Regions from separate parts of the Acholeplasma brassicae genome, predicted to be linked through region 3. Evidence: riboswitches for the same ligand, from Rfam matches in the RefSeq annotation. Region 3 holds a riboswitch; each other region holds the start of a gene.
The links. A riboswitch is a leader RNA that binds a small molecule or an ion and turns the genes downstream of it on or off. The one in region 3 is predicted to bind S-adenosylmethionine.

Region 1 (10,637 bases), 670 kb from region 3:
AAATAATTGCATGTCATAAAAAGCTAAAAAATGATGAAATACCGGAGAGAACTGTTGTTGTTATTACAACCGATGGAATGGAAAATGCAAGTAGAGAATATTCAAGTGCGAAAATTAAACAAATGATTGAGTTCCAAAAAGAAAAATACCAATGGGAATTTATTTTTTTAGGCGCCAATATGGATGCGCTTAATACCGCTAAAGATTTCGGGATTTCAGAAGACCGAGTGGCTAATTATCACGCCGATGAAGAAGGAACAGAGTTAAACTTTAGAGTGATTGCTGAAACAATCAGTGAACTTAGGGTAAAAAAATCAATCAGCTCCGATTGGAAAAATGAGATTGATGAAGACTATCAAACACGTCATAAGAAGTAGCGTTAGTTTGATTTGGCTTGGTTGACTATCCTATTGCTACCGGCTTCAAGTCCTAAGGATTATATGAACAACGATTAATTAAAAGACATTATTTAGTCAAATAAGTATCACTTGTTTGCCTTTGTTAGGTGATTTTTTTTACTCGACCTTATCAGTTTTAAAGATGATGAGCAAAAGACTTAGTTTGATTTAAATGGAAGTTCATCACTTTGACACATTTTCACGTATAATGATAAATAAAAGAGATGAGGTTGATGACAAATGAGAAAACCGATACTAGTCAAACTGACGATGGTGATTTTACTACTTTTTCTACTTTCGGCATGCGACGGTGGTAACGTTAGTTTTAAACAAAAAGCCGCTAAAATGAAGGTTGAACTTGATGGCTACAGCATCGTGACTCGAAAATACATCCAAACAAATCAAAAGAAAACGAACTTTGATGCGTTGATTATAGAGGCGCTAGACGATTTAGACATTACTTATCACAAAGACCGTTTCATTCGATACCAAGTAACATACAAAGACAAACACGTGATGTTTACATACAAACTAAGAACGGACAAAGAGGATCCAAGAAAATCACATTACGTCTTAGGTTTTATTGATACCACCTCATTAAAGGTAAGCATACTTAGAACGTTTGGCGCATATGGTGTAACTGATATACAGACGTTTGTTGATCTATTTGATCATACCCACGCGTTAATCAAAACTAAGGATGCGATAGAGTACGTCGTATTACAAACCAACGAGGTTATAAAAACCTTTGAGGTAGAACCACTAGCTAGTGATGGAAAAGACCAACGATTTGCCTACATCGATGAAGAACTAGTCGTTGTTTCATTTGATGGGCCAACCATCACAGAAACACGATACGTGACAGATGAGGTCATCTACAATCAAATCAAGGGAGACTACTTGCTTAGTATACGTGATAAAGTGGCCTATAACTATAAAACAGGAGAAACTAGTGATTACGATCAAGTGTTTAAAGACCCTTTTTATCTTGATGAGTACACCTATGAAATCACATGGCTGGGTAAGACGTATCAATACGATGATTTTATGGGACTTTCAAATTCATTAAAAGAGATTCATGGGTATGCGAAAGAAGGCCAGTTTGTCTTTAACGAGACGTATTTTGTTGAAAATTCAAATGGGTCATTTTTAGTTCTTCAGGGCTATTTTGGTGGCTTGATGTTTATGCAAAGTTATACACCGTATTATTACTTTAAATACGAGGATGAGACGTTTAAATACCTAGGGTATGGTGATTTTTTCTTTGACGCTTATTAAATGAATATCAATCAAAAAGGACGATCAAGTCGATAAAAGATGGTTTTATCTTTTAGACTTGATCGTCCTTTTGTTTGTTAGAAGCCTCTTGTTTGACCACGAAACGGTGGTTCTTTCTTTTGAATGAACTCGTCGATGCCAGGGCCTTTTAGTTTTCTTAATCGGTAGATGCCGTAGATGTAGCTAGTTACTAAGATAAGAAATAAAAGCGGATAGCCAACGACCGACGTGATGATGGCCGTATTAAGGTCAAATAAGTTTAAAGTAAGGATAAATATCAATGGCGTAATCAGTGTGTCTAAGGTCTTTCCTTTTAAGACCAACGTAAGTTCTTGAAGAAGTTCTTTAAACAATTTTTTCATCCTAAGACCGATTTTTTATGCTTTGTTTGAGCAAACGTTCTTTTTGATGACCTAAGAAAAACGATAACCAATCACCTTGACTGCGGTAGAGTTGAATTAGTACGTAGAGTGCGCCTGTGAAAAAACCGAAAACCATCAGTAGGATAAACCAAAGGATTTTCAAGTAATTTTTCTCTTCACGAAATAAAATCCATAACGCCATTAAAAAGAATCCGACGTATAGATCAATAAAGGAGATCAACCCTCAAGGGTTTGCAAGTAAAGTTTTACCATCACTAAAGAAGTTTTCATTGATAAACCCGTGAAGTAAAACGGGAGTCATTGAGATTAAGCCAAGCCATGCGATGATTTTTACGAATTTCATTTTTCTTACCTCTTTCTTATTTGTCGTGATCGTTCATACATGAGGATAAGGTCATTATACCGCCTGAAATGTTGTTTATTGATATTTGAAGCTCAAAGAATGACTTAAGAAAGAATTTTGATGTCTAAGTTCAATGAATCACATGGTTATCGTCATTGCATCTCTTAGTGATTCGTGGTATATTTTTGCTATAAAGGTAACTACCTTAGGAAGGCTGTGAGAATAAATCATATGACAACTGAACTTGAAACCGTCTTACGATTACTTGGCTCTCACGCGTTCATCGTTTATTTGATGTTGGTGATGATACCACTTAAAGAACCTGTAAGAAACAATCAACGAATTGTCGTTGCTGGGGCGATACTCATTACGGTAATCAACGCTTTTTTGATTAGCCTTTACGGGGTTAAATTCTACGTTAGGTTTTATTTTTTGACGCTGACGATACCACACGTATTCATGTTTTTGATCTTTTCTTATTATCGTGGGGCTAAAGTCATTTTTGCACTACTGTCGGTGCAAATGGTTGGTAACCTAACGATAATCAATGGGCTACTGACGTCTTATTTACTTTTTGGTAAGGATGCCCCACTATTTGATTTATTGGCTAGAATCTTGACTTATCTGATGTTGTTATCTGTGATGTTTAAATATGTAAGACCCACATACTTAAAAATGGCGAATCGTTTGGATAAGGGGTGGTGGGTGTTAAACGGGGCGATGATCCTATCATACGCGCTTCTTTATTTTATTTTGTTTGTCCCAAATGCGATATTTCAGCGACCAATCTATTTCATCCATGGCTATATAGCGATTGGACTAACGGTATTTATTTATGTGATTATGTCATTTTTATTTAAAGAAATTGAAAAGAAGATGAAAACCCTTGAAGACAAAGAACAACTTAGTGCTCAAGTAACTACGCTAGCAAAAGAGTCAAAGACAATCTCATCGATTGCCTACACGGACACCTTGACGGGAGTGAAAAATAGGTATTCACTTTATAGTGACATCGATTCTTTGATTAAAGAAGCTAGACCGTTTTTATTGGTTTTCATGGACCTCGATCAATTAAAAGAAATTAACGACCGTTATAGTCATCAAGAAGGTGATCAATATTTAAGATCGTTTGCTGAGGCGGTAAAAAGGGCCATAGGCGATTATGGTGAGTTTTACCGGTTTGCCGGTGATGAGTTTATTGCGATCGTCAAAAATCATATTGAGCAGTTTGACATCAAGTCCTGTCGTTTATTAGTTGAAGCTAACCTTGACAATGGATTACCATTTTTAGGATTTAGTTGCGGGCTTTCCTATTTTCCGACGGACGGGTTAACGAGTGATGAACTTATTAGTTTGGCCGATCAATTGATGTATTTAGAGAAAAAAGAGAAAAAACAAACACGCTAGAATAAGTGAATTCTTTAAAGGAGGAAAGACAAGTGAAACTGATTATAAAAAATGAACCGCTCATCTTAACCTACAAAGAAGGGTTTGGGGCTTGGACTTATCACCTTAGAATTCCTAACACAAAAGATTTAACGGGTACTTGGGGACGAATGAAGGTGTTTGGTAAGATTGATGATTATGAAATTAAAGAGTTAAATCTTGCCCCAAGAAAAGACGGGGATAAACTGATATCGATTAATCAAACAATTCGTCAGGCGATCAATAAAACCGGTGGCGATTGTGTGAGCGTTACGTTATACTTGATGGAATGGACCGATAGTGAAGAAATGATTAAAGAGGTCTTAGATTCGTTATAAAAGACGATAAAAAATGTGTCTCTCTTTTTAGAGAAGCACATTTTTTTTAGTAACTTTGTTTAATCTCGGTTGAGTATGGTTAGTAATAGGCTAGAAATAGAGCCTATGATCGATAAAACCAGTGCGATGATTAGGCCACTTCCAAAGAGCCAATCAATGTTTAATGGCGTAACGTTATCAAAAAGTGTGGTTGTTACGGTTGTAAATGATGGAATGAAATACAGTAAGATTGCACCAAAACTAAAAAGAATTGAAGAGAATAGGTAACCCTGTTTTGATAAGAATAAAGATAGACTTGCCAAAATAGGTAAGCCATAGGTAATTAAATTTAGAGCACTAAACTCGATTTGTGCACAAACCAGTATTTCATTAGATGCAATCATAGTGACAAAACCTTAAGCTTCACGTAGTCTATTTACCACTTCTGTTGAGGTGGTTTTCTTTATTTTTTGTGATATTAGATGTTTACAAACGAATAAAATAGGTCTACAATAGAACTAATCAATCGAAAGATAGGTGATTAAATGAAAGAAACGGACCTTTATGAACCTTGTCTGGTGCTATTAGAAGACCAAGGATTTGAGGTAAAAGCTGAGGTGGGTAGTTGTGATATCATGGCTATCAAAGACGACTATGTGGTGATTATCGAACTAAAATTAAGTATATCACTTAAGCTAATCTATCAAGCGATTGATCGCCAGAAGTTCGCAGACAAAGTTTATGTTTGCCTGCCAAAGAAAGCAACAACAAGCAATCGTTCGAGTCTTAAATCATTTATTTTATTATTAAAACGCTTAGAGATTGGGTTAATTGTGGTTGACGAAGGTTTCGCAGAGGTGAGGCTTGAAACGTTTGGCTTTGATTTTAAAAAAAGCATGGCACAGTCAAAGAAGAAAAAAGTCAAACTGTTAAATGAATTTGCCCTAAGGAAAACAAACCAAAACGTTGGGGGCACAAACGGAAAAAAGATGACCGCCTACAAGGAAAAAGTCATCGAGATTGCCAAATATCTAGAGGAATTTGGTGAAAAGTCTCCAAAAGAAATCATTAACTATACCGGGATTAAAGAAGCACCAGGGATGCTAAGAAAGAATTATTATGGGTGGTTTTTAAACCCAAGAAGAGGCAGTTACACACTATCTGAGCTTGGTAAGAAGGATTTAGACTCGTTGACAAAGGAAATTAATGATAAAATTGAAAAAGGAGAGGTGAATTTATGAACAAAGCATTAATAAAGAAGAATTTTTATGAGGCAGTCAATAAAGACTGGCTAGAAAAAGCAGAGATACCAGCGGATCAACCATCCATGTCGGCGTTTTTAGAACTGCATTTGGGCATTGAAAAAACACTAATGGATTTAACTAGCGTATGGGAGAGTAACAACAAAGAATTAAACCCACAACTAAAGAAGTACATTAAGTATTATCAAATGACTAAGGATTTTGAGAAACGTGACTTATTAGGCTCAAAACCATTTGAAGTAATCAAAAATCGAATTAATGGTCTAAAAAACCTAAGTGATCTTGAGGCCTCCTACGTGGATTTAACACTCGATGGGATTGAAACCCCATTTGGTTATTACGTCATGCAAGACTTTATGAATAGTAATAACCAAGTACTCTATTTTGGTGCCTCCGATTTATTTTTACCTGACACCAGTTACTATAAGGATGAACAATCCAAAGAACAAATGCTTGGGTTGTTTACACAAACATCAAAAGCGCTCTTAGCCCTATTTGGTTATAATGAACAAGACGGACAATCCATTATCGATGACGCAATTTTGTTTGATTCCCTTTTAGTCCCAGTAACGAAATCGAGTGTGGAGAAAGCCGATTACGTGAAAATGTATAACCCGCTTAAAAAAGAAGAGGTTAACCAAAAGATTAATTCGTTTGGTGTGATAAAAACAGCAGAGAAACTAGTTAATCAAAAAGTTGATGAGTTAATTGTTTTAAATCTGGATTTCATTAACGCATTTGATTCAATCATCAATGAAGAACATTTTAGTTTAATGAAGTCGTGGATGATTTTATCAAACGCTATGGCATTTGCAAGCGATTTATCAGATGAAATCCGAGTCGCAAGCGGTGCGTTCTCACGCGCGCTATCGGGGATTAAGGAAGCCAGAAGTAAAGAGAAGTTCGCATTTTATCAAGCCTACAACCGTTTTGGACAATCGGTTGGTCTTTACTACGGCAAGCATTACTTCGGTGAGAAAGCCAAGAATGACGTGAAGGCAATGGTTCATGAAATCATCGGAATTTATGAAGAACGAATTAGAAAGAACGATTGGTTAAAAGAAGAAACCAAAGAAAAAGCAATCAAAAAGTTGTCAACACTCTCAGTACACGTTGGCTACCCGGATGAATTGCCACCATACTTAGATCAAATTGACATCAAAAACTACGACGAGGGGTCAAACCTTGTTTTAGAAAAGATTAAGATGAACCGATTGATTAACGCATTTAATTATCAAAAATACAATCAAGCACCAAATCGTAATTTATGGGGTATGCCTGCAAGTATGGTCAATGCGTATTATAGCCCAACAAATAATCAAATTGTATTTCCAGCGGCCATTCTACAAAAACCTTATTACAGCCTTGAACAAAGCCCATCAGAAAACTACGGTGGCATTGGTGCGGTAATGGCACACGAAATTTCACATGCGTTTGATAATAATGGAGCTAAATTCGATGAATTTGGTTCATTAAACAATTGGTGGAGTAAAGAAGACTTAGACGCATTTAATCAAAAATCACAAGACATGATTAAGCTGTTTGATGGCGTTGAAACGGGGGTAGGTCCATGTAATGGGACCCTTACGGTCTCAGAAAATATCGCCGATAGTGGCGGGTTACGTTGTGCGCTAGAAGCAAGTAAGAAAAAAGACGATCATAACTATGACGAGTTCTTTCAAAACTGGGCACGTGTGTGGCGTAACAAGTCATCCAAAGAATACGCAGAACTACTACTTAGAGTAGATGTTCATGGGCCAACGATTCTAAGAGCGAATCGCCAGTTAAGTAATCTAGAAGAATTCATCAACTTCTATGAAATAAAAGAAGATGACCCGATGTATTTAAAGAAAGAAGAAATGGTGAGTATTTGGTAGAATCAACGCTAAGACATGACCGGGTGACTGGTCGTGTTTTTTTGTTTTATTACGAAAAAAATAGAAAAAATTGAACAAAGTATACGATTTTATGGTATATTAACGATAGATATCATCTAAATTGGAGGGGTTTTTTTGAAAAAAATTAGCGATAAAGTATATCACTTGATTGGCTTTGGTTCACTCTTATTGACTGGTGTGTTGTACTATCTATTAACATTAAACATTAAAGATGCGTCTTATGATCGTTTTTCAAGTGCACCCAATATTCTATATCTTTTAATCGGCTTTATGTCACTAATGACACTCATTGGATTTTCGAGTTTTATGGTGAGTCATCAATTGAAAACGAAATCTAGAAAATTACTTTATGTGCAACTCTTTGGCCTAACCTTGACGTTAATCGGGCTGATTAGTTATTGTCTAGCCGTCGTTAACCTAAACGTCACATTTCTAGAACCACCACTAGATGCTTCTCAAGAAGTCTTGGGCAGTTATTATATTAAACTAATCGATCACAACATAAAGTCAAATAACCAACGACTTTTAGGACAGTTTTTTTCAGTTGTGGGGATTCATGTGTTTGGTTTGGGGAGTTTGGTGGTTATGGCCGAACTCAAAGAGAAAAGATAATTGAGGTAAAAATCCACGTTTTGGTGGATTTTTTTATTTTATTGACAAATCAGTTCGATATGCTATAATGAAACTACCATAAAGAGAAGGTAAGAGACAAGCTCGATGACCCTTCAGCAACCTGCAGACGCAAGGTGCTAAAGCTTGAATGATGGGAAACACTAAACCCATCATAGATGGTTTTTTTTCTTTTTGGTAGAAAAGAGGAAATGAATGAAAACATTCAACGTAGAAAAGGTAAAAATGAATTTACCAACGGATTCAAGAAGTAGGCAAATTTATGTGAAGTTAGATGAGGAAAAACAGTTATTTGAGCTGTTGTCAAAGATGGACTACAGACTAACCTACCAAGAGACGCTGTCGAAAGTAATTTGTGTTGACCTAGAAAAGAAAGTAGCTTTTGGTGGCATTCGGGTCGGCATCTTAGCGTGTTTGTCATCAGTCAACGGGGAAGTTCTTTCGTATCGTCAATTTTTAGAGTTACTTGAAGACTCAAATAGATGATGAGAAAATCAATTATCTTTTCAAAATTAACAGGGTAAACGAATGTAACGATAGAAGCGAATAGTTCGCTTCTTTTTTTTCAGCATCTGGCAGATTGATGGTGATGAAACGATTTTGAAAAGATCAAAGAAGTTCTTGCTTTATTTTCATGGAGACAGGCTTAATTTCAAACTTAAAAAAAATAGTAAAATCAATTTCATAAAGTTGATAATGGCTTTATAAGGCCATTTTATAAGACAATATAAAAAGTATTAGTTAGTATATTTTTTTGTATAAGTGCACTAAGGCGCGACGAAGTGGTATTCTTAATGGAATAATTATTCACGTTTTTTAGTAATTAGACCAAGTAGATTAGATGTGGTTTACTATGCATGAATTATAATAGCGTTTACATAAATGAAAATGCGCAATTGAGCCAAAGAGAGGAAAAAAGGCGATATGAATAAAATGATGGTTGTATTGTTTCTCCTTCTAGGTCTTGGACTAGCATCTTGTGAAGAGGCACCAGAAATTTCACTCACAGATGATATCATTGAACTAGAAGTCGGGGAAACAAAACAAATTAGCGCAGAAGTGACGAAAGGATTTGAACTTGAGTTTTTTCTACCAAATGAAACGGTAGCAAAACTAGAAGGAACCTCAATTACGGGTGTTTCTGCTGGTGAGGTCATGTTGACTGTCAAGGTAAAGGATAAAGATATTGAAAAAACCATTACCGTCAAAGTGACACAGCAAGTCGTTGAAGTTAGTAGCATCAACGTTACGGGAGATAACGTTGGTTTTGTTGGTGAAGAAATCACCTTAATAGCCGAAGTACTACCAACAAACGCAACCAATAAAGACGTGGTATGGACCTCAAGTGATGAACTAATCGAAACCGTTACAAATGGTGTCGTTAGCTTATTAAAAGCACGGTAAAGTCACAATCAAAGCGACGGTTGGGGTAATTGAACAAACCCATGTGATTACAGTAAGTGATCCAATAGTACTTGCTGAATCAATTACAATTAGTAGATTAAATCAAGGATTAGTCGGACAAAACATTCAGTTAACAGCATAAAGTGCTACCATAAGATACAACGAATAATGAAGTCACTTGGCAAATCGATGTCACAAGCTTGGGCTAAGGCAGATTATCGTAAATAACATTTATATTCTAAAATCCCCACTCATTGAATGGGGATTTTTTGATTGATAGAGCGCATAATGTTTTGGATTCGAACTATTATCCGTTATAATCGATATAGGTTCATAAGGAGTGATTACATGAGTAAAGTACTAAAATATAAATTTGAAGGTCATGAAGGCTTTTTAAGTATCACAACAATTGATGAGTTCTATTATGCATTAGTTGTTAAAGATACTGATAAGGTTAGACATATTCAAAAAGAAAACAAAATTGAATTAACGACGAGCTTAAAAGGGTTAAACTTTAAAGAACTAGCTGTATCTTATATAGATGATGAAACATTGACATCAAAGATTTATCACAAGTTAGCAGAAGAGAAGAACTTATATTTTAAAGAGTTAACAAATGGTATCGGCGTCATTCAAATTAAAATTAACGACCTCTTATAGGTCAAAATAGAAAACTAAGAACATAAAATGAATGTTTTTAGTTTTTTTTGACTTGTTATATAATGTTAATATAGATAATATGTTATCAAATGGAGGGCTTATGTTTAAAAAAGATTATAGAAGTCTAACTATTTATGAGATCATCCATACTTATAGAAAAATAGTCATTAAAGTAACAAAAAACAAAGATTACTATTATGGTCACCCAAGTTTAAAAAGAGAAGATAGACTTGAGGTCATTAAACGCTTAATGAATAAACTTCAGATGAATGAGACACAAGCATTATTTTTATATGATAACCAAAAGATGGATTTAGATTTACTTAAGATTGAGTTAATCAAAAGAGATCAAAGACCATATGACTTTAATGTTCATAAAGCAAATGAATTTGTTAATCGTATTAAATCAAGATTGGTATTTTTCAAGTATCATCAACAAGCAACGCTATTAATTTCAATCTCTATCGTTCTTACGTTACTACTATCGCTATTTAGCCAAAATGGAATCGTTGGATTATGGATAGTGTTAGTAGAGGTTCTTTTATCAAGTGTGCTAGTCTTATATGTTTATCTATATTACTTTACGGTTTTTAAGATGAAGAAGGCTATAAAGACTGGGAAACGGATACAAAAAGAAGT
Region 2 (10,637 bases), 370 kb from region 3:
AGTTGAAAAACGGTTAAAGAAAAAAGAACAAACCATGATTCTTGTCAATAAGCGTGGGTATGCAAGTTTTGTGATGTGCCGAGCGTGTTCACACGTGATTAAATGCGAACATTGTCAAATCTCTTTAAGTTATCATAAAAAAGAACACCGGTTGAAATGTCATCATTGTGGTTTTGAACGACCAATGCCATCGAAATGTGGTGTTTGTCAATCAACAAAAATTAGAGAAGTTGGCATCGGTATTGAACAAGTAGAAGAACGGTTAATCAAAGAATTTCCAACCGCTCGGATACTAAGGATGGATAAAGACACCACCAAAGGCAAGCACGCGATTGACGAAAAACTATCAGCGTTTAATCATCAAACTTATGACATATTGATTGGCACAAGCATGATTTCTAAAGGTCATGATTTTAAAAACGTCACATTAGTGGCAGTAATGTTGGCGGATTTACAGTTAAAACTGCCAAGTTATCTAGCAAATGAAGAGACTTATAATATGATTGCACAAGCCGCAGGTAGACCAGGCAGAAAAGGTCAATCGTCTGAAGTCATTATTCAAGCTTATGAAGTTAATCATTTTGTGATTCAAGCCGTCCGAAACAACGATTACACGTCTTATTATAAACAGGAGATTAAGCAACGTCAGTTAGGTCGCTATCAACCCATCTATCAAGTGGTTAAAGTGATTTTAAAGGGCAAAGAGGATGACAAGACTAGCCAGTCATTACTTGAACTTAAAAGGCAGTTGTTAAAAAGACATTCGCAGTTTGAAATATTAGGACCGACCCAGTTATATATCCATTATCAAAACAAACGATTCTTACACCAAATAACCATTAAAACAAGACCAAACTACGACTTAAAACCGATTTTAGATCGAATCGAAAATCACTATAAAGATAAATCATTCTACTTAGAATTTGATTTCTACCCAGACATGATTGAGTAAAGGAATGTGAAATTATGAAAATAGTATTTATGGGAACACCTAGTTTTGCCCTACCAACCCTAGAGATGTTACACCAACGTTTTGGTGTTTCATTGGTAGTCACACAGCCAGATAAAGTGGTTGGAAGAAAAAAAATTATCACAAAATCGCCAGTAAAAGAATTCGCAATTAAACATGGAATTGACGTATTTCAGCCTTTAAAACTGAGTAAAGACTATGAAAGAATCATCAAACTAAAACCAGATTTAATCGTGACAGCAGCCTATGGTCAAATGATCCCAACAGCGGTTTTGGATCTGGCCACGTCAATCAATGTTCATGGCTCAATCCTGCCAAAATATCGAGGGGGAGCGCCGGTACAATACGCCATCAAAAATGGTGATAAAACCACCGGTGTAACAATCATGTACATGGCCCCTAAAATGGATAGTGGCGATATCATTGACTGTGAAGAAGTTGAGATTTTAGAAACAGACACGACCGATTCACTAATGAGACGGTTAAGTATTGTCGGAAGAGATTTACTCGATAGAACCATTTTGTCAATCATCAATCAAACAAACAACCGAGTACCACAAGACGAAACACAAGTGACGTTTGCCTATACCATTAAACCAGAAGAAGAATTTTTGGATTTTACAAAGACAACCAAAGAGGTAATAAACCACTTAAGATCACTTCTAGATGAACCAGGTGGCAGTATTTTTGTTAACAATACGCGAATTAAGGTTTATGAAATCGAAAAAAGTGATATAATATCAAGTAGAAACCCAGGCGAAGTTGTAAAAGTCACCAAACAGTTCCTTGTCAAGACAAAAGACGGTGTGGTTAGACTTAAAAAAATTAAGCCTGAGGGCAAAAAGTTAATGAATGATACTGATTTTTTAAACGGTCAAAAAATCATTTGTGAAGGAGATATCATTAAATAATGAAAAAGAAAGTTTTATTTTCAAGAGAAGAAATGACGAGATTATCCGTCGAAGCGTTAAGAAGTAGAGGTGTAACAGTCGATGACATCGCAGAAATTGCATTTAAACAACAAGCGCGCTACACCGAAAATATAAAGTTTGAAACGTGTCGTGAATCGGTCTTAAAAGTGTTATCTTTAAGAGATATTTTTCACCACGTCTTATTGGCAGTTGAACTCGACAAAATGGCAGAAAAAAAATTGTTTGAAGGACCAATTCAAGACATCATTGAATCGGACTTAGGTTTGTTTGGCGTTGATGAAGTCCTTGGATTAGACGTGGCGCGTCTTTATGGCGTGATTGGCATGACTAACTTTGGTGACATCGATGTGAATAAACACGGCATTGTATCAAAGTTAAACGAAGATGGTAAAAAAGAAGGTATCGTGCATACGTTCTTAGACGACATCGTCGGTGCGATCGCGGCAAGTGCATCAACACGCGTTGCTCAAATCATTAATGAGGACATCGCACAAGAAGAACCACACAAAAAAGTAAGCTTATTTGATCAATAATCAAGCAAAGGGGAATTATCGTGCGTAAAAAAAACAAGATAACCGGGATGACCAAAAGTTTCTTCAGTCGGTTATTCGCGTTTGAAGAAAATATTGACATTACGGATGATGTCATTGTCCTACATAGACGAAATCTAGTCATCAAGAACATCATCCTTTTAAGTAACATTGTGTATTCAATTTTACTTTTTCTAATCGCATATACAACAAAAGAGCCATCCGATTGGCTTTTTTCAGTTTTATCTTTTCCACTGACTTTTTTCATTAATAACGTCATTAAACGACTTATTTTTGGTGATAGACACGATAAGACCAAACAGGAAGTCGCTATGTACGTCCTAAGTCTTTACATGTTTTTATCGTCCATCTTGATTTATGCAAGACTTTATCAAAATCAAACATTTGAAACCGCGGCCTATATCTTACTTTATTACGCCATCGTGGTGGTCAGTCTTTATCAAAGCAGACGCCTCATCATGTGGGTATTTCAAGGCATGTTAGCGGCGATTACCGTAATTCATTTTGTTTGGACCTATTCAATTAATCGTACGTATGAGGGCATGAGTTTAGGTGAGTTTTTAAATGCGTTTATTCCCACCAAAGAGGCGGTAGACATCTTTTTAAGAACCACGCTCTTTATTATATTTATGGTGGTTGTTTACGCCATCGTATCGATTGGTTCTTACATGCAAGAACAACGCAAACAAGAATTGATTAAACGACGTGAAGTTCAAACTGATTTTACCAACATTGTTTCGGATTTATTTAGTGTGGTTCTCTCATCAAAGAAAAACTTCTTAGATCGTCAACACGTGGATTTGGTTTATCAAATGAGTGAAAAATTAGCCGGCTATTTTGGGCTGAGTCACGATCAAATTGATTACATTAAAACCTACTCAAAAATTCATTTAAAGTATAAGGAAGTCGAAGGCTTGGTCGGTAATCACATGGCCGAAGACGAGAGTAAGTTTGAAATGTTAAAAGAAAAAACCAATTTGGGCACACAAATTGCGAAAAGACTTCAGTTGGCTCAAAAAGCAGAAGACATCGCAAGGGCGCACGTTGAAGGGGTAGCGACGCTCCAGTTTTCACAAGAAATGAATGAGATTCAACCACAAATCGAATCCCAAGTTATTTTACTCTGTGATTTATACGTCACCATGCGCAGTGGTAAATCCTATAAAAGACCCTACCCGAATCAAACAACCATCCAATTATTTGAAAAGGTATTCTTACCTTATTTTGACTATTTTTTAGTTGAACGATTTCTAAAGTTTAAGAATGAGTTTGAAAAGACATTCAACGAATACTAAGTGAATGTTTTGCTTTACATTTAAAATTTAAGTGGTATAATTAATTACGTAAAAAACATAGAATATCTTATTCAGAGCTACGGAGGCTAGTGACCAACGATGTAGCAGCAACCTGCCATGCAAGGTGCTAACGACAAGGGACAATGTCCATCAATGAGAAGAGAAATAAAACTCTTTTCTAAGGGTTTTTATTTTTTATAACGTAGGAGGAACGTATGGAAAGAAAATTATTTACATCAGAATCTGTGACCTCAGGTCATCCAGATAAGATTTGTGATCGCATTTCAGATGCGATATTAGACGCTATTTTAGAAAAAGATAGCAATGCTCGCGTGGCTTGTGAAACAACCGTCACAACCGGACTTGTGTTGGTGGTGGGTGAAATCACAACCGAGACGTACGTTGACATACAAACAATTGTCAGAAACACGGTAAAAAACATCGGTTATGACCGTGGAAAATATGGATTTGACGCGGACAATTTAGCCGTTTTAACGTCAATCAACAGTCAGTCAGAAGACATCGCATTAGGCGTTGATGAAACGGATTCACACGAACAAGGCGCAGGCGATCAAGGCTTAATGTTTGGTTTTGCGTGTGATGAAACAGACAACTTAATGCCTTTACCAATCGAGTTAGCGCATAAGTTAACAAGAAGACTTGATTTTGTTAGACAAGAAAACTTGCTTGATTTCTTAAGACCAGATGGCAAAGCACAAGTGACCATTGAGTACGATGAACAAGACCGCCCACTAAGAATTGATGCGGTTGTCGTCTCATCTCAACACCAAGACTTACCAATTGAAGTGGTAAGAAAAGGCATCAAAGAATTAGTGATCGATGCGGTCTTACCAAGCGAATTAATCGATGAAAATACCAAATATTTCATTAACCCAACCGGTAAGTTCGTGATTGGTGGACCAAAAGGTGATTCAGGGCTGACAGGCAGAAAAATCATCGTTGACACTTATGGTGGTTATGCTCGCCATGGCGGTGGTGCATTCTCAGGAAAAGACCCTTCAAAGGTTGATCGAAGTGCCTCTTACATGGCAAGGTATATTGCAAAAAATATCGTTGCCTCAGGGATTTCTAAAAAAGCCGAAGTTCAACTAGCGTACGCCATTGGGGTAGCCCAACCGGTGAGTGTTAGAGTCGATACATTTAATACCTCTAAGGTAAGTGAAAGCCTCATCGAAAAGGCCGTCAGAAAACACTTTGACTTAACACCAAAAGGCATCATTAACACACTCGATTTAAAACGTCCAATCTACGAACAAACCAGTAATTATGGTCATATGGGAAGAGAAGACATTGATTTACCATGGGAGAAACTAAATAAGATTGATATTTTTAAGGATTTGTTGTAAAATAAACCATAGGTGATGTTATGAGTTTAGATAAAGTATTGCAAGAAAATGAAATTAAGCGTCAAGCGATGTATCAAGAATATCAAAAAAACATAAAATTAGGATTATTACTTATGATTGTATTAGTAGGCTTTTATTTCTTATTTAAAGCCGCATCAATCGCGAGCAACTACCGTAAAAATTTCAAAGACGTTGTGATTAGTGACTTAGTCAAAGATAAGTACCCAGACGGCACGTATAACCACAACGATCGAATTGATCAACGATACATTGATAGCTTAAATTTCTATCAAAGACCTGACAGACACAAAGGTGAAGATTTAATCACAGGCAGTTTTAATGGGGTATCCTTTAAAGCCAGTGACGTCCATATGGAAGAACGAGTTGAAACCAGAGACGCTAAAGGCAATCGACAAGTTTCTTATCAAACCATCTTTAAAGGGCGTTGGTACCACTTTGAATTTGAACGTAGGTTTGAGCACGTCTTACAAGTTAAAGAAGGTCGCTTTTCAGGTGCAGCCTCACGAAATCTTAAGAAATATGAAACTGAAAGTATTCTATTTAATAAGAAGTTTAAAATATTTTCAAGCGATCAAGAATACGTGTTTTATCAATTAACCCCCGTGTTAATTGAAAAGATTCTGGAATTTGAAAAAATGCATCGCGGTTCAATTCAAATGATGTATCATCAAAATTGTTTGGATATTGCAGTCAATGATTCATCAGATTCATTTGAAATCAAGCTAAAAACACCATTAACGAAGGAAAACATTGGTCATATCTTAGGCGACATTGATATGCCAGGAGCCATCATTAATGAGTTTAATTTAGATAGTGAAAAATTTACAAAAAAATAGGAGGTCTTACACATGGGTGAAGGCGTACAAGTTTTACTTATTGTATTAGGAGTTATTGCATTTATTGGGTTAATCATCATTTTTTGGATTATTGGCACATTAAACTCATTTAGACGTTTAGTAATTAAGGTCGATGAAGCAGAATCAGGAATTGATGTGGCATTAACCAAACGTTTTGATTTATTAACAAAGATGGTTTCTGCGACAAAAGGTTATGCGGATCATGAAAGAAAAACATTAGAATCAGTGGTTGCAATGAGACAACCAGCATCTGGTGCTTCAATTGGCGAAAAACAAGCATTTGCTAACCAACTTTCAGAAGGTATGGCAAGATTAAATGTGGTGGTTGAACAATACCCACAATTAAGAGCAAGTGAAAATTTTGCTAAACTTCAAAGCGCTTCGATGGAAGTTGAAGAAAATCTTCAAGCAGCAAGACGCGTTTATAACGCAAATGTTAGCTATTACAACCAAAAAATTGTGGTATTCCCAAGTTCAATTATTGCGAACTGGAAAAACTTCACAAAACGTGATTTCTTTGAAGCAGAAGCTGCAAAAAGACAAGACGTTAATTTTAATTTCTAATCCAACGTTAAGAAGCCATTTTATCCGGCTTCTTTTCATTTTTAGTTAGTCAAAAATTAGGAGACTTAATTTTTGTGAAAATGTGTGTGCGTGTTGTAATCTAAGCGCTTTTATAGTATCATTTAAAGTAGACGAAATATAAAGAGAGTGTGATTATATGTTCAAAAAATGGTTTGATAGTGGCTTTCAAGAATTAAAAAAAGCCAGACCTATCGCAGATAAAATTGATCAACTAGCGGATCAAATGAAACAAATGTCCGATGAGGATTTAAGAAATAAAACAACCGAGTTTAAACAAAGATATCAAAAAGGCGAAACCCTAGAAGATTTAATGGTCGAGGCTTACGCCGTGGTAAGAGAAGCCTCTGTTCGTGTCTTAGGGTTATACCCTTATTATGTACAGCTTTTAGGTGCGATTACCATTCATGGTGGGAATATTGCCGAAATGAAAACAGGGGAAGGTAAAACCTTAACAGCGGTTATGCCAGCCTATTTAAATGCACTCAATGGCATGGGTGTACATATTGTCACAGTCAACGAATACCTTGCATCTCGTGAGGCAAATGGCGAAATTGGTGATTTGTTCCGATTCCTTGGCATGAGCGTTGGTCTTAACATTCGTGCATTAACAAGTGAAGAGAAGAAAGAAGCTTATGCGTGTGACATTCTTTATTCAACCAACAGTGAACTTGGGTTTGACTACCTAAGAGATCACATGGTGTTGTACGAAAAAGATATGGTTCAAAAGCGTGGGCTACAATACGCAATCATCGATGAAGTGGACTCCATTTTAATTGATGAAGCAAGAACGCCTTTGATTATTTCAGGGGGCGCTAAAAACACTCAAAACCTATACCAAGGTGCCGATCGTTTTGCGAAGTACTTATCCGATGAAGATTACCTAATTGACATTGAATCAAAAACGATTGAACTATCTGAATCCGGGATTACCAAAGCAGAAAAAACGTTTAATTTAGATAATCTTTATGATATCGCTAACGTAACGCTTGTGCACCACATCAATAATGCACTTAGAGCAAACTTCATTATGTTTAGAGATAAAGACTACATGGTGGTGGAAAATCAAGTATTGATTATCGACCAATTTACTGGTCGTGTGCTACCAGGTAGACAGTTTTCTGAAGGACTACATCAAGCCTTAGAAGCCAAAGAAAACGTTGAAATTAAAAAAGAAACCATCACGGTTGCTACCATCACCTATCAAAACTTTTTCCGTATGTATAAAAAACTATCCGGGATGACGGGGACAGCGAAAACCGAAGAAGAAGAATTTAGAGAAATCTACAACATGTACGTGGTTGAAGTACCAACCAATCGTCCGGTAATTCGTGAGGACGCACCAGATTATTTATTTGTTACTCTAGAAGAGAAATACAGCGCGTTAATTGATGACGTTGAACGTAGACATAAACTAGGTCAACCAATTCTATTAGGAACAGTAGCGGTAGAGACATCGGAGATACTATCTGATTTACTTAGAAAAAGACGCATTCCTCATGACGTATTAAATGCGAAACAACATGAAAGAGAAGCGGATATCATTCTAAAAGCTGGTTTACAAAGTGCAGTAACGATCGCAACCAACATGGCTGGTCGTGGAACCGACATTAAACTAGGCGAAGGCGTCAAAGAACTTGGCGGATTGGCTGTGATCGGTTCAGAACGTCATGAATCAAGACGTATCGACAATCAGTTAAGAGGACGTAGCGGTCGACAAGGTGACCCTGGGTATTCAAGATTTTATTTATCGGCTGAGGATGAATTGCTCCAACGATTTGGTGGCGAAACATTTAAAAACCGTATTCAAATGATTTCAAATTTAAATAAAGATAAAGACACGAATCAAGTTCAACCACTTGAATCCAAAATGTTCTCAAAATTTGTTAGTAGTGCTCAAAAACGGATTGAAGGTCAAAACTACGATTCCCGTAAATCCGTATTAAAATACGATGACGTACTAAGAAAACAAAGAGAAGTTATGTATCAAGAAAGAACCTTTGTGATTACCTCGGAAGACATCGAGCCGTTTGTGCTTAAAGCAATTGAAAATCATATTGAAGAAGCACTAATGCCATTTATTAAAAATGTCGGTAAAGGCAAATTCGAAATCAACGATCAAGGTATCTTAAATCACTTTAATGGCAATCTATTCCAACCAGGAACGATTGATATTGATAAACTTGAAAGTTTAGACGAAAAAACCATTCCAGAATACTTAAATGAATTAGCACAAAATGAAATTAAATTTAAAAAAGAATCTTTTCCTGAGGAAGTATTTAAAGAGTTCTTAAAAGTAATTTCGTTACGTGTCATTGATACGTACTGGACAAGACACATCGATCAAATGAGTGAACTAAGACAAGCGGTTTCTCTACAATCGTATGGTCAAGGTAACCCACTTCAAACTTATCAACAAGAGGGGTTCCATAAATTTAATGAAATGAAATCTAATATTTCAAGAGACATTGCAAAATACGTCTTACTTGCACAAATACGAGTGAATAACGAACGCGAAGCGGTTGTTAAAAACACCAGTACCAATGAGGGTGGCGAACTTAGAAATAAGAAGCCTAAAGTCAGACAAAATCGTCAGCAACGCAACATGCCAAACTGGAAAAGAAGATAACGAAAATGAAAAGGCCTTAGTTTTAAATAACTAAGCCTTTTTTAAATGTTTTAAAAAGTCGACGTTAAAGAAGAAATTTACACATAAATATGGTAAAATAGTTGTGAATAAATTATGGAGTGAAAGATTAAAAGAGGTGTCTTATGGAACGTTATGAATTGAATAAATACCTTGCCAATTTTAAAATCCGAATTGAGGATTTAGGTAAGGCTTTAAATATTGAAGTATTAAAAAAAGAACATGAAGAAAATCAAAAAATCATGCTAAATGAGCATTTTTGGGACGACGTCAAAGAGGCGCAACGATTAATTGGGATTGCAAACGATCAAAAAGATAAAATTGATACGTATGAATCAGTATTAAGTCATTATGAAACATTAGATGAGTTGGCTGAATTAACCGATGAAGGCAGTGAAGATTATGAGATGCTAACAAAAGAAGTCACCGGTTTAGATAAAGAAATCAAACAGTTCGAACTCTTAATCCTTTTAAATGGGCCATACGATGATTTTACAGCAATCATTGAATTACACCCAGGGGCTGGTGGAACTGAATCACAAGATTGGTGCGAAATGCTTTTTCGTATGTATCAACGCTACGCCACCAGAAAGAACTTTAAGTTTGAAGTACTCGATTATTTGGCTGGCGAAGAAGCGGGCATCAAAAGTGTCACCGCACGAATTAAAGGTAGATACGCGTATGGTTATTTAAAGAGTGAGCATGGGGTTCATCGATTGGTCCGTATTTCACCATTTGACTCAAACGCCAGAAGACATACGTCTTTTGTTTCGGTCGAGGTGATACCAGAAATTGATAAAGAAATTGAACTGGATATTAAGGACGAAGACTTAAAAATCGATGTTTATCGCAGTAGTGGTGCAGGCGGACAATCCGTTAACACAACGGATTCAGCGGTTCGTATCACACACTTACCGACCAATACCGTCGTGACTTGTCAAAATGAACGTAGCCAAATTAAAAACAGAGAAACTGCGATGCAGTTATTAAAGTCAAAATTAGCCGCACTTGAAATTCAAAAACAAATGAATTTATTAAATGATATCAAAGGGGAACAAAAAGACATTGCTTGGGGTTCACAAATCAGAAGCTATGTATTTCATCCCTACCAAATGGTTAAAGATCATCGGACACTAGCCGAAAGTTCACAAACGTCCTTAGTGATGGATGGTGACATTGATCTATTTATTAATGCGTATCTAAAGATGGGAGACTAACATGCGACGTAACTTAGTAATTGAATATTTTCAAATCACACTTGGTGTTATTTTAATGACGCTTGGTTTTTATTATTTCCTACTACCGATGAATTTAGTCATTGGTGGTGTGATGGGCTTGGCAGTCATTTTTCAGAAATTCATAAACCCATCTTATTTTATGTACATTGTCAATATAGGACTTTTGGTTTTTGGTTT
Region 3 (10,637 bases):
GATTCCCACTGGAAAGATTTGATGTGGTTTTCGGCTTTGTGTTATTTGTGTATTTTTGGCTAGATTGGTATCGAAAAGAACACCTCAAGGCAAAAGACTTAGAGAGAAAGAGTAAGGCTAAAGAGTCTATATAATAAAAAAAATGTACGATGGCATTGAGCAATCGTACATATGTATGATTTTATTGAGCGTACTTATGAGCAATTGAACTGGCTGCTGCAGACGCGATGGCACCTACGATGTCATCTAAGAAAGTGTTACATTTGCCCTCTTCCTTACCTTCAGTGTCTAATCTGCCGATAATACCAGGTTTTGATTTGTCAACAAATCCAAAGTTGGTAAACCCAATGGAACCGTAGACATTGACGATTGAAAACGCGAGCACTTCATCAACACCAAATAGGCCATAATCACCGAGTAACATACTTAAAAGTGGTTCACTAAGCAGTTTTTTTTCTGCTAAAACATCTAGTTCAATGCCAACAAGAACTGCGTGTTGTACCTCTCTTTTAAGAATCACACGATCAACGTGGTCTAGGCAAATCTCTAAAGTCACGTCTTTTACGTAAGGTTTTTGCAGGTCGTATGTTATTTTTGCGATATCGACTAATTCAACACCTCTTTCTTTTAAACGTTCGATTATGATGTCGTATTTTTTCGTATCATTTAATCGGTTGTACTCTTTTTTTAATTCTAAATGCAAACTCATATTATTCCTCCCTTAAAATATGTTTAATGGAAATTTATTATACCATTTTTAGATGGAATGTCAACACCACTTTAAAGTCATCATCGGTTGTTTCAAAAAGGCTATTCATTTAAGCGATGTTATTTAGTATAATGGTATTGTAGAAAAAGGGGTATTGTATGAATAAAAATGTTATTGTAAGAGGAATTTACGCCGGTATTTTGATTGGGCTAGCGAGTCTCTTATATCTTAGTGTTGAGAACGCCTATTTGGGCAGTTTATTGTTTAGTTTAGGGTTGCTTGTTGTTTGTGCGGAAGGTCTTTACCTTTATACAGGCAAAGTCGGTTATCTTGCAAGGCAAAAGAATTATCTTAAAACCGTCATCACCACGCTTGTTTCAAACGCGATAGGTATCACGTTTGTTAGTGTTTTAGGGTTGATTGCTAAACCGAATTTAGTTCATAATGCAACGCTTTTAGTCGATGCGAAACTAAGTAATCCAATCGAAGCGGTCATCATTTTATCCATGTTTTGTGGAATGATGATGTACATTGCCGTGGAAGGGTATCAACGAATTTCAAATGAAACAGCAAAAGTGTTGGTTGTTGTATTTGCAGTTATGATTTTTATCTTAGCTAAATTTGAACATAGTATCGCAAACATGACTTATTTGATTGTTTCTAAAACCATTACATTGAAGTCATTATTTTATTTATTACTTATGATTCTTGGTAATGGAATAGGGGCATCAATTTTGTGTTTCATAGATAAAAAAATCGATCAATACAGTGTCTAAGGAGGCAAAAATATGAAGAAAATCATCAAAGTATTCGTAAAAGTCCTAATTGTCTTAATTCTTTTTATTGGTGGTTTTTTGGGCTACCTCACGGTAACTGAATATCGACCAGATCAAATAGAAGCACTAGAGATATCGAATAATCAAACACAAAAAGTTTCGTTAAATACCACTTATAAAGCCATGACTTATAACATCGGTTATGCTGGACTAGGTAGCAAAGAAGATTTTGTGATGGATGGTGGTTCTAAAGGTAGACCGGATTCAAAAGAGGTAGTTCTTGATTATCTTGAGGGAACCTTAGATATCTTAAGTAGTCACGAATCCGATTTTTACTTTTTACAAGAAGTTGACTTAAAAGCTAGAAGAAGTTTTAATTTAAACCAAGTGCGTTTGATTGAAGAACGTTTGGGTGATGGGTTCTCTAGTAGCTTTGCTTACAATTTCAAAGCCAATTTTGTTCCATTTCCCGTATCATTTACTGATTATATCGGTCACGTTGAAAGTGGTTTATTAACGCTTTCGACCAAACAAGTAGAATCCTCAAAAAGACATCAATTTCCGGGCGAATTTTCTTGGCCACTGCGAATCGCTAATCTGAAACGCGCAATGATGGAAAACACCTACGAAATTGAAAATAGCGATAAAAAATTAATCATGGTCAACTTACATATGTCGGCTTATGATGGGGATGGTTCACTCAGAAAAGCTGAAATGGCCTATTTAAAAGAGTTTATGGTGGCACAAGAAGCATTAGGTAATTACGTTGTCATTGGTGGTGACTTTAATCAAACATTTCCAGAAGTAAAAGATCTGTTTTTACCAAAACAGGACTATTACGTTGCCTATCCGATCGAGGATGATTATTTACCATCGGGTTATTCGTTTCAAATCGATCCGATCAAGCCAACCGCGCGCTTATTAAATCAACCATACGATAAACTAGATGAAAATACTCAATATTATCTGATAGACGGGTTCATCGTATCTTCAAATATCACCGCCTTTTCGGTAATCAACCTAGATTATGACTTTTTATATAGTGATCATAACCCAGTGGTTTTAAATTTCAAATTAAATTAAAAAAAAGTCCAATTTTGGACTTTTTTTATGTCTTATTTTCCGAGTTTATCTAAGAATGCTTCAATTGGTTGGTTACCAACGAGTTCTAAGGTTTCGTTAATGATGATTTTAGGTACACCTGAAACGTTGTATTTTTCTGACAAGTCATAGAATGTTTGGGCTTCAATCATCTCAGCTTTTACGTTACTATTTAACATTGCCATGCGGTGAGCGGTTTGAACAGCACCTGGACAGTGAGGGCATGAGAGTGTCACAAACACTTTGATGTCAACCGGTTCTTTGATTGATTTAATGCGATTAATAATGTCATCAGAAAATTGAAATTCAACACCAGACATTTCTAAGATAGCACTAATGAATGAATTAATCTCATGACCAGCAGGAATACCATTAAATTTAACACCACGATAATCACCGTTATGATCTAAGAAGACAAAGCTTGGTGCGCGTTTGATGTCGTAAGTTGATAATTCATCGGCTGCGTCTTCAAGTTCTAGCGTTTTAAGTGTGATTTTATCCGATAATCCAGCAGTTTCTTCTAGTAATTGTTTGGTTTCTTTACAAGTATCGCACGCCTTGTCAACGAAAAGTAAGATTGAAATTGGATTGATCATGTCCTTAAGAATGTCTTTGATTTGATCAGATACTTCATTTGAAAATAGTTTTGCCATAGTATTATTCTCCTTTATTGATGTAGATGGCTGCTTGAAGGGCTGCAATAGCGCCTTGGCTAGCGGCAATAATGACTTGCTTATGTGGCATTGAAGTCACATCACCAGCGGCATAAAAGCCTTTGGTTTTGGTTTCTTGTAATTCGTTTGTGATAATTTCTTTTTGATCGTTTCGCAGTACAAATTCACTGGCTAAATCGCTGTTTGGAATGTTTCCAATTTCAACAAAAACGCCATCAACGTCTAGTTCAATCGTTGACTCGTGATGCTTATCATAAAGACTGAGTGACTTTAAAACGTCTTGTCCATTGAATGATAGAACATCGGTTTCAAGATGAATTTGGACGTTAGGTAGTGACTGTAGTTTTAAAACAGACGATTGGTCAGCTCTTAATTGACTTCGTTGTATTAAGACGACTTGTTTTGCAATTTGTGCAAGGTCAATGGCTGCATCAACGGCGCTATTACCGCCTCCAATGACCGCGACCACTTTGTTTTTAAAAAACGGACCATCACAGGTTACACAGTAACTGACACCTCTTGATTGAAATTCTTTTTCACCTTTAACCCCTAGTTTTCTAGGGTTACCACCTAAGGTATAAATAATGGTTTTGCTTGATAGGGTTTCACCAGTTGATAGTGAAATGACAAATAGGTTATCCGATTTTTGGATTTCTTTAACATAAACACCAGTCAAAGTAGGCACATCAAATGTATTTACGTGCGATTGAAACGCTTCAATGAGTCTAGAAGCATCAACGGCTTTAAAGCCTAAGTAATTGTCGACATCTTTTGTGTTATTTAATTGTCCGCCAATTTCATTAGCAACAATGATCACATCCAGATTTTTTCTTTTGGCGTATAGGGCAGCATTTAAGCCGGCCGGACCGCCGCCTAAGACAATTAAATCATAAGTTTTATCATTTGATAGGTCTTTTTTCGGTGTCTTGTCAATGGTAAAATTAAACATAGGAGACCACCTTTCTAATTACTATTATAATGGGTATAGGTAACTTTTGATAATGATTTGCACTTGCAAGAACATAGTGATAAATAGGATCTTTTATGTTAATATTATTATTAGGTGATTATTATGTATATCATAGTGAATATGAAGTTAGAAGATTACTTAAGCGAGATTGATTATACGTATTTAGGTGAGCGTTATCTAACAGAAGCAGGTTTCATACACGCATCAACACCCAAACAGTTTTTTAAAGTTTCAACAAGGTTTATGAATGAAAAAATGAAACTAATCTGTTTAGTGATTGATACGAATAAACTCGAATCAACAATTAAATTTGAGCAAGCAAGCGATAAGGATTATTACCCACACATCTATGGAAGAATCAACGTCGAGGCTGTTTACGAGGTGTTTACTTATGAAAAAGATGAAAAAGGTCTTTTTTACCCCCTAAGGGGTATGAGAAGTATTTTAATGAAAGTGAGTAATTTCTCTTTACAAACGATTCGTTAATTGTTACAATAGCATCAATCAAATATAAAAATTATTAAGAAGACGGGAGAGATATAGCTCTGTGAACGTCTACCAACCAGCAGTTAGCTACGGTGGTACAGCTATAAACGATAAATTGTACGAATTTAAAGTCTCTTTATCGAGGCTTTTATTTTTTTATTTAAACGGAGGGGTAACATGATTCAACTATTAAATGTGTCAAAAAAATACGATGATATCAAGATACTTGAGAATCTGAATCTATCGGTAGACACGGGTACTATTTATGGCATTTTAGGTAGAAGTGGGGCTGGGAAGTCGAGTCTTATTCGAATGCTTAACGGGCTTGTTAAGCCCGATAGTGGACAAATATTGATTGATAATCAAGATTTAACCACATTAACAACGCTTGAACTTAGAAAAATGAGAAAGCGTGTTTCGATGATTTTCCAACAGTTTAACCTGCTTTATCAACAAGATGTATTAAATAATGTGCTAATTGGATACCAAGGCAAAGACTTATCTAAAATCGAAAAAACAAAAAAAGGCGATTAATTTGTTAAAGGTTGTTGGATTAGAAGGGTTTGAAAACAGATACCCTAAAACACTTTCTGGTGGGCAAATGCAACGAGTGGCCATCGCTAGAGCACTCATGAATGAACCTGATTATTTGCTTTGTGATGAAATCACTTCAAGTTTGGATCAAGAAACGGCTTATCAAATTTTGGACTTATTAAAACAAATCAACCAGCAAATGAATTTAACGATTCTATTTGTCTCTCATGACATTGATGCGGTAAAATACATCTGTAGTGATGTTTGTGTCATTGAAGACAAACACGTTATTGAATCAGGAAAGACCATCGACTTGGCATTAAATCATCAATCGAGTGTGTCAAAACGATTTTTAAATCATTTTGATGATCGCTTTTTAGATAAAGTGACAGAAGATGTCTATGAAGTCTATTTTCTAAATGAGATAAACTACCCATTGATTTCTCAAGTGTCTAAAAAGCATCTAGTCGATATCAGCATCTTGTACGCTAAAATCAGTGAGATTAATCATCAATCGGTAGGTTATTTACTGATTACAGTGAGCGGTAAGCATAAATTAAAAGCTATTGCTGATCTTAAAGAGAAAGTGTCGGTGAATCTATATGTTTGATAACGTCAGATTTGATTTACTTCAAGACGCTTTGATTGACACCATCTACATGACGTTTGTGACCTTAATCTTTGTATTAGTGTTTGGCTTTTTAATAGGCTATGTGTTGTATTTGACGGAGTCAAAGAAAGGCATTTTAAAGGTGGTTCATCAACTGTTGGTTTTTCTCACAAACATTGCAAGAAGTATTCCTTTTTTGATTCTGATGATTCTAATCATGCCATTAACCAAACAAATCATCGGCACCATTTTAGGCTCAAGTGCTGCAATCCCAGCGCTTGTGATTTCGGCAACCCCTTTCTACGCTAGATTGGTTTACCAATCGTTAAGAGAAATCCCGAAGTCCATCATAGAGATGTTAGAATCTCTAGGAAAAACGACCACACAAATGACGCCTATTTTACTTAAAGAATCATTACCTGGATTGATTTCAGGTTTAGTAATTACCTCAGTTACCTTAATTGGGTTTACCTCAATTTCAGGGGTGATTGGGGCAGGTGGGCTTGGCCACCTAGCCTATCAAAGTGGCTTTGTAAAAAATGATCAAACCATGATATTATTATCAACACTTACGGTGTTAGCACTGGTATTTTTAATCCAAGGTATCGGTGATTTCGTCGTAAAAAAAATAGATAAGCGATTATAGGAGAAAATAAAAAATGAAAAAATTCGTATTAATTGTATTAACAATTGTTTCAATCACACTACTGACTGGCTGCCAAAAAGATGACCCATCAGTGATCAAAGTTGGCGCTTCACCATTACCGCACGCGGCAATATTAGAACAAGCAAAACCCTTATTAAAAGAAAAAGGCTATACCTTAGAGATTATTGAATTTTCTGACTATGTTTTACCAAACGTTGCGTTAACGAATAATGAGATCATTGCCAATTTCTTTCAACATGAACCCTATTTAAATCGGTACAATAATGAAAACAACACATCGATCGTTAAGGCAGCTTCAATACACATTGAACCCATTGGTATCTATTCTAAAGTTTATGAGTCCTTAACAGAGGTAAAAGAAGGCGATACGGTATTAATGAGTAATTCACTATCAGACCAAGGACGATTATTAAATCTTTTAGTAGAAGCGGGCTTAATTACTCTCAAACAAGGCGTAAAACCATTTGATGCAACGTTAGATGACATCGATCAAAATCTTAAAAATCTCGATATAAAAGCAACCATCGCACCAGAAATGTTAGGGCTTGCTTATCAAAATAACGAAGCTGAATTGATCTTGATTAACACCAATTTTGCGTTAAATATCAATTTATCCCCTTCAAAGGACGCGCTTATTTTAGAGTTAGCGAATCAAACAAATCCATACAGTAACATCTTAGCGGTCAACGAATCTGACCTTGATGACCCACGCGTCATCGCGTTAATTGAAGTGTTAAAATCCTTAGAAATCCAAGCGTGGATTGAAGAAGAATTTGAAGGCAATGTGGTTCCAGTTATTAACTAATGAAAGACTCAGGAAAGCTATATTTGAAGACGCCCATCGGTAACTTAGAAATCATTGTTGAACACAATAACATTATCTTAATATCACTTGTTAAAGAGGCTCTTAAATCAGATTCGTTAAGGTTAGAAGAACGGATCAAAGACGAATTTAGTCGCTACTTTGATGGAAATCTTAAAGCATTTAGCCTACCTTACAAACTCGATGTAAGCCAGTTTAGAAAGACCGTCTTAGAAATGACAAGAGCGATTGCCTACGGGAAAACAACCACCTATTTGGAGTTATCAATCAATGCGTTTAATCATAATAAGGCTAGAGCGGTTGGACAGGCGTTAAATAAGAATCCATTGATGATTCTAATTCCGTGTCACCGTGTGATTGGCAAAAATCAACAATTGATTGGTTATAACGGTGGAATTGAAGTCAAATCCTATTTAATTAATCTAGAAAAACAGCATTCGTAAGGTACTTATTTTTGGTGGCATGTTATAATGTAGTTAGAAAGTGGTGTGGTTCTTATGGATCAAAATAATAAACGTATCAAAGAACTTCAAGATGAGGTTCAGTCATTAAAAACAATCATCAAACAAATGATCGATGATAATCATTCATTCGAATCACTCGATTTTGGCTGGACTGGTAACTTGGGTCGCTGGTACTGGAATTATCAAACCAATGAGGTCACGTTTAATCCATTAAAAGTGATGGCACTTGGCTATGTTTACGAAGAAATTCCAAAACAGGTCGACTACCAATTTTTCACCGAAAAGCTACACGAGGATGACTATGAACGTGTGATGTCAAATATGTTAGAACACCTTCAAGGAAAAAGAGACGCTTACGAGGTTGAATACCGTATTAAAAAAAGGGATGGGTCTTACCTTTGGTTTTATGATCGTGGCGTTGTAACCAAGCGAGATGAGAAAAACAGACCCTTGCTGATGGCTGGTATCGTCTTTGACATCACAAAGAAAAAAGAAATTGAAGAAGAATTAAAAGCAAAAAACAAATATTTAGAAGAATTAGCAATCAAGGATCCATTGACGGGGATTTGTAATCACCGATCGCTTTATAGTCAACTAAATCATCTTCTTACGGGAAAAAAAGTATTTGATACACTTGCGGTGGTGATGCTTGATCTTGATAATTTTAAGAAGGTGAATGACACAAAAGGTCACGTTTTTGGTGATGAAGTGTTAAAACAGTTTTCATCTATTGTCTTAAAACACATCCCCAACTCATCGGTGTTTGGACGTTATGGTGGTGAGGAGTTTATGCTTATTTGCTTAAATCAGACAAGCGATGAAATCCTAAACTGTTGTAATCGAATTAGAGAAGAATTTAAGAATTACTATTTAACAGAAACAATCAACATTAGTGTCAGTGGGGGAATAGAGTTTTATGACAATCAAACTTTATATCAACTAATTGATAACGCTGATCAAAAGCTCTACGTTGCTAAACGTAACGGAAAAGATCAATTCATCATTTAAACAATCGTTAAACATATAAAAAAAGCCAAGAATTTATTTCTTCGCTTTTTTTGTTAATCGGCTCTTCTAGATTTGTTTTTTTAAGTAGTAAGCTATAATTGCTTGCGTACCCTCATCATAGTAGTCTTTTGATAGTTGATCATAGATGTTTCTTACCGTCGTTAGTATTGGTAAATCCAAATCTTTCTTTTCTTCAATCGCAAGGTTTAAATCTTTTAAAAAGTGTTTGATGTAAAAACCGGGGGTGTAATCGTCTTTGATCATTTTTAATCCATTATTGACGGCTTGCCAGCTTGAGGCAGAACCGTTGGTGATCACTTGATAAGCACTGTTTAAATCTAAGCCTTGAACACGTGCATAGGTTAACCCTTCAGCAATCCCAGCGATGTTTCCCGCGATTGTGATTTGATTGGACAGTTTCATGTGTTGGCCACTACCCGATTTACCCATATAAGTGATGGTTTTCCCAAGGACAGTTAATAAGGGTAGAACCACATCAAATGCATTTTTATCGCCACCGACCATAATCGAAAGGGTTTGATTTTTTGCCCCCAAGTCACCACCAGTCACCGGTGCATCGAACATACTAAGTTCATAGGCTTCGGCTTTTTTTGCAAGATTAATGGCTAACGTTGGACTAGAGGTGGTCATGTCAACTAAAATAGTGCCCTTTTTTACGTTTGGAATGATGGTTTCGTAAATCTCTTTAACGTCCGTTGGATAACCCACAATGGAAAATACAACTTGAGCGTCTTTTACCGCAGAGATGAGATTATTTGCAATCGTTGCTTTCGTTTCTAAGCCCTTTGTTTTTTCTTTTGACCGGTTATAAACAGTTAGTTCGTGTCCGGCGTTAATTAAATGTGTGATCATAGGATACCCCATGACACCACTACCGATAAATGCTATCTTCATTCGTATTCACCCACATCGAGTCTCTCAAGTGGCATGCTCATGCATCTTGGGCCACCTCGACCTCTTGATAACTCACTAGAAGCCATTGGGATTACTTTAATGCCTTCTTGTTCTAATAATTTGTTTGTGATCGTATTTCTTTCATAAACAATGACAACGCCAGGAGAAATCGCTAATGTATTGGCGCCATCGTTCCATTGTTCTCTGTCGGATGCAATCGCGTCGTTTGCCCCACATGGAATCATGGTAATGGCATTTTTTAACAAGCGTGAGAACACACGTTTTAATGTTTCTTCCTTGTGTTCGATGACTAAATGGTCTTTTTTTGAACCACGTCTAATCAAATAGATATTTAACTTTTTTAAAAAGTCATGGTGTACTAAGAATTGATACGTATTAACCTGCGTTAAAATGGTATCAAGGTGCATGAATGCACGTTTTTTTGGCATGTCAATTGCCACCACGTATTCAAGCTCACTCGATTCAAAAAGCGATTTAGCAATGAGTTCAATGGCATCCGGGTTGGTTCGCTCAGAAATACCGATGGCGACGACCTTCTTGCTTAAAACTAAAATGTCACCACCTTCAATCGATGGTTTTTCCGTACGTTCATAAAAGCGTTTCTTGTCTTTAAATGAAGGGTGGTACGTAAAAATGTAATCCCCATAGATTGTTTCCCGTTCTCTGACATTTCGGTGCATTTTATTAATACTGACGCCGTCAAAGATGATCGAAAATGGATCTCTTGTGAAATACAAATTAGGCATTGGATCTGTAATGAACGGGTAATCCTCAATGCGTTCTTTGAGTGAGACCAATCGAACCCCTTCAAGTTTTGTTTTTGGGATACCTGACATGGTTTCTTTGACCATTTCTTTGGTATTAAGTGTACTTAAATAC

Region 1: it holds a riboswitch for S-adenosylmethionine, as region 3 does, so the genes downstream of both, BN853_RS08025 (hypothetical protein) here and BN853_RS08810 (ATP-binding cassette domain-containing protein) in region 3, are expected to answer to the same signal.
Region 2: it holds a riboswitch for S-adenosylmethionine, as region 3 does, so the genes downstream of both, metK (methionine adenosyltransferase) here and BN853_RS08810 (ATP-binding cassette domain-containing protein) in region 3, are expected to answer to the same signal.

The regions. Positions count from the first base shown of each region.
Region 1 covers NC_022549.1:1,727,111-1,737,747, reverse strand. The annotation lists gene BN853_RS08075 (vWA domain-containing protein) at 1-377, shown strand, start outside; gene BN853_RS08070 (hypothetical protein) at 639-1,676, shown strand; gene BN853_RS08065 (hypothetical protein) at 1,754-2,038, opposite strand; gene BN853_RS08060 (DUF1475 family protein) at 2,040-2,279, opposite strand; gene BN853_RS08055 (GGDEF domain-containing protein) at 2,634-3,809, shown strand; gene BN853_RS08050 (DUF1905 domain-containing protein) at 3,842-4,165, shown strand; gene BN853_RS08045 (hypothetical protein) at 4,225-4,548, opposite strand; gene BN853_RS08040 (DUF2161 family putative PD-(D/E)XK-type phosphodiesterase) at 4,690-5,385, shown strand; gene BN853_RS08035 (M13-type metalloendopeptidase) at 5,382-7,283, shown strand; gene BN853_RS08030 (hypothetical protein) at 7,419-7,916, shown strand; SAM riboswitch class I at 7,990-8,099, shown strand; gene BN853_RS08025 (hypothetical protein) at 8,130-8,420, shown strand; gene BN853_RS08020 (hypothetical protein) at 8,859-9,338, shown strand; gene BN853_RS08015 (hypothetical protein) at 9,687-9,998, shown strand; gene BN853_RS08010 (hypothetical protein) at 10,099-10,637, shown strand, end outside.
Region 2 covers NC_022549.1:688,539-699,175, forward strand. The annotation lists gene priA (replication restart helicase PriA) at 1-952, shown strand, start outside; gene fmt (methionyl-tRNA formyltransferase) at 967-1,881, shown strand; gene BN853_RS03150 (phosphatidylglycerophosphatase A family protein) at 1,881-2,435, shown strand; gene BN853_RS03155 (hypothetical protein) at 2,456-3,748, shown strand; SAM riboswitch class I at 3,813-3,908, shown strand; gene metK (methionine adenosyltransferase) at 3,964-5,115, shown strand; gene BN853_RS03165 (DUF3137 domain-containing protein) at 5,136-5,972, shown strand; gene BN853_RS03170 (LemA family protein) at 5,985-6,557, shown strand; gene secA (preprotein translocase subunit SecA) at 6,715-9,204, shown strand; gene prfB (peptide chain release factor 2) at 9,348-10,439, shown strand; gene BN853_RS03185 (YitT family protein) at 10,441-10,637, shown strand, end outside.
Region 3 covers NC_022549.1:1,057,390-1,068,026, reverse strand. The annotation lists gene BN853_RS04945 (hypothetical protein) at 1-134, shown strand, start outside; gene BN853_RS04940 (phosphatidylglycerophosphatase A family protein) at 182-709, opposite strand; gene BN853_RS04935 (formate/nitrite transporter family protein) at 868-1,485, shown strand; gene BN853_RS04930 (endonuclease/exonuclease/phosphatase family protein) at 1,498-2,568, shown strand; gene pdo (protein disulfide oxidoreductase) at 2,601-3,239, opposite strand; gene BN853_RS04920 (NAD(P)/FAD-dependent oxidoreductase) at 3,244-4,209, opposite strand; gene BN853_RS04915 (DUF952 domain-containing protein) at 4,333-4,716, shown strand; SAM riboswitch class I at 4,745-4,833, shown strand; gene BN853_RS08810 (ATP-binding cassette domain-containing protein) at 4,894-5,250, shown strand; gene BN853_RS08750 (NIL domain-containing protein) at 5,252-5,860, shown strand; gene BN853_RS04900 (methionine ABC transporter permease) at 5,853-6,506, shown strand; gene BN853_RS04895 (MetQ/NlpA family ABC transporter substrate-binding protein) at 6,520-7,332, shown strand; gene BN853_RS04890 (methylated-DNA--[protein]-cysteine S-methyltransferase) at 7,356-7,793, shown strand; gene BN853_RS04885 (sensor domain-containing diguanylate cyclase) at 7,848-8,822, shown strand; gene BN853_RS04880 (NAD(P)-dependent oxidoreductase) at 8,889-9,737, opposite strand; gene arcA (arginine deiminase) at 9,734-10,637, opposite strand, start outside.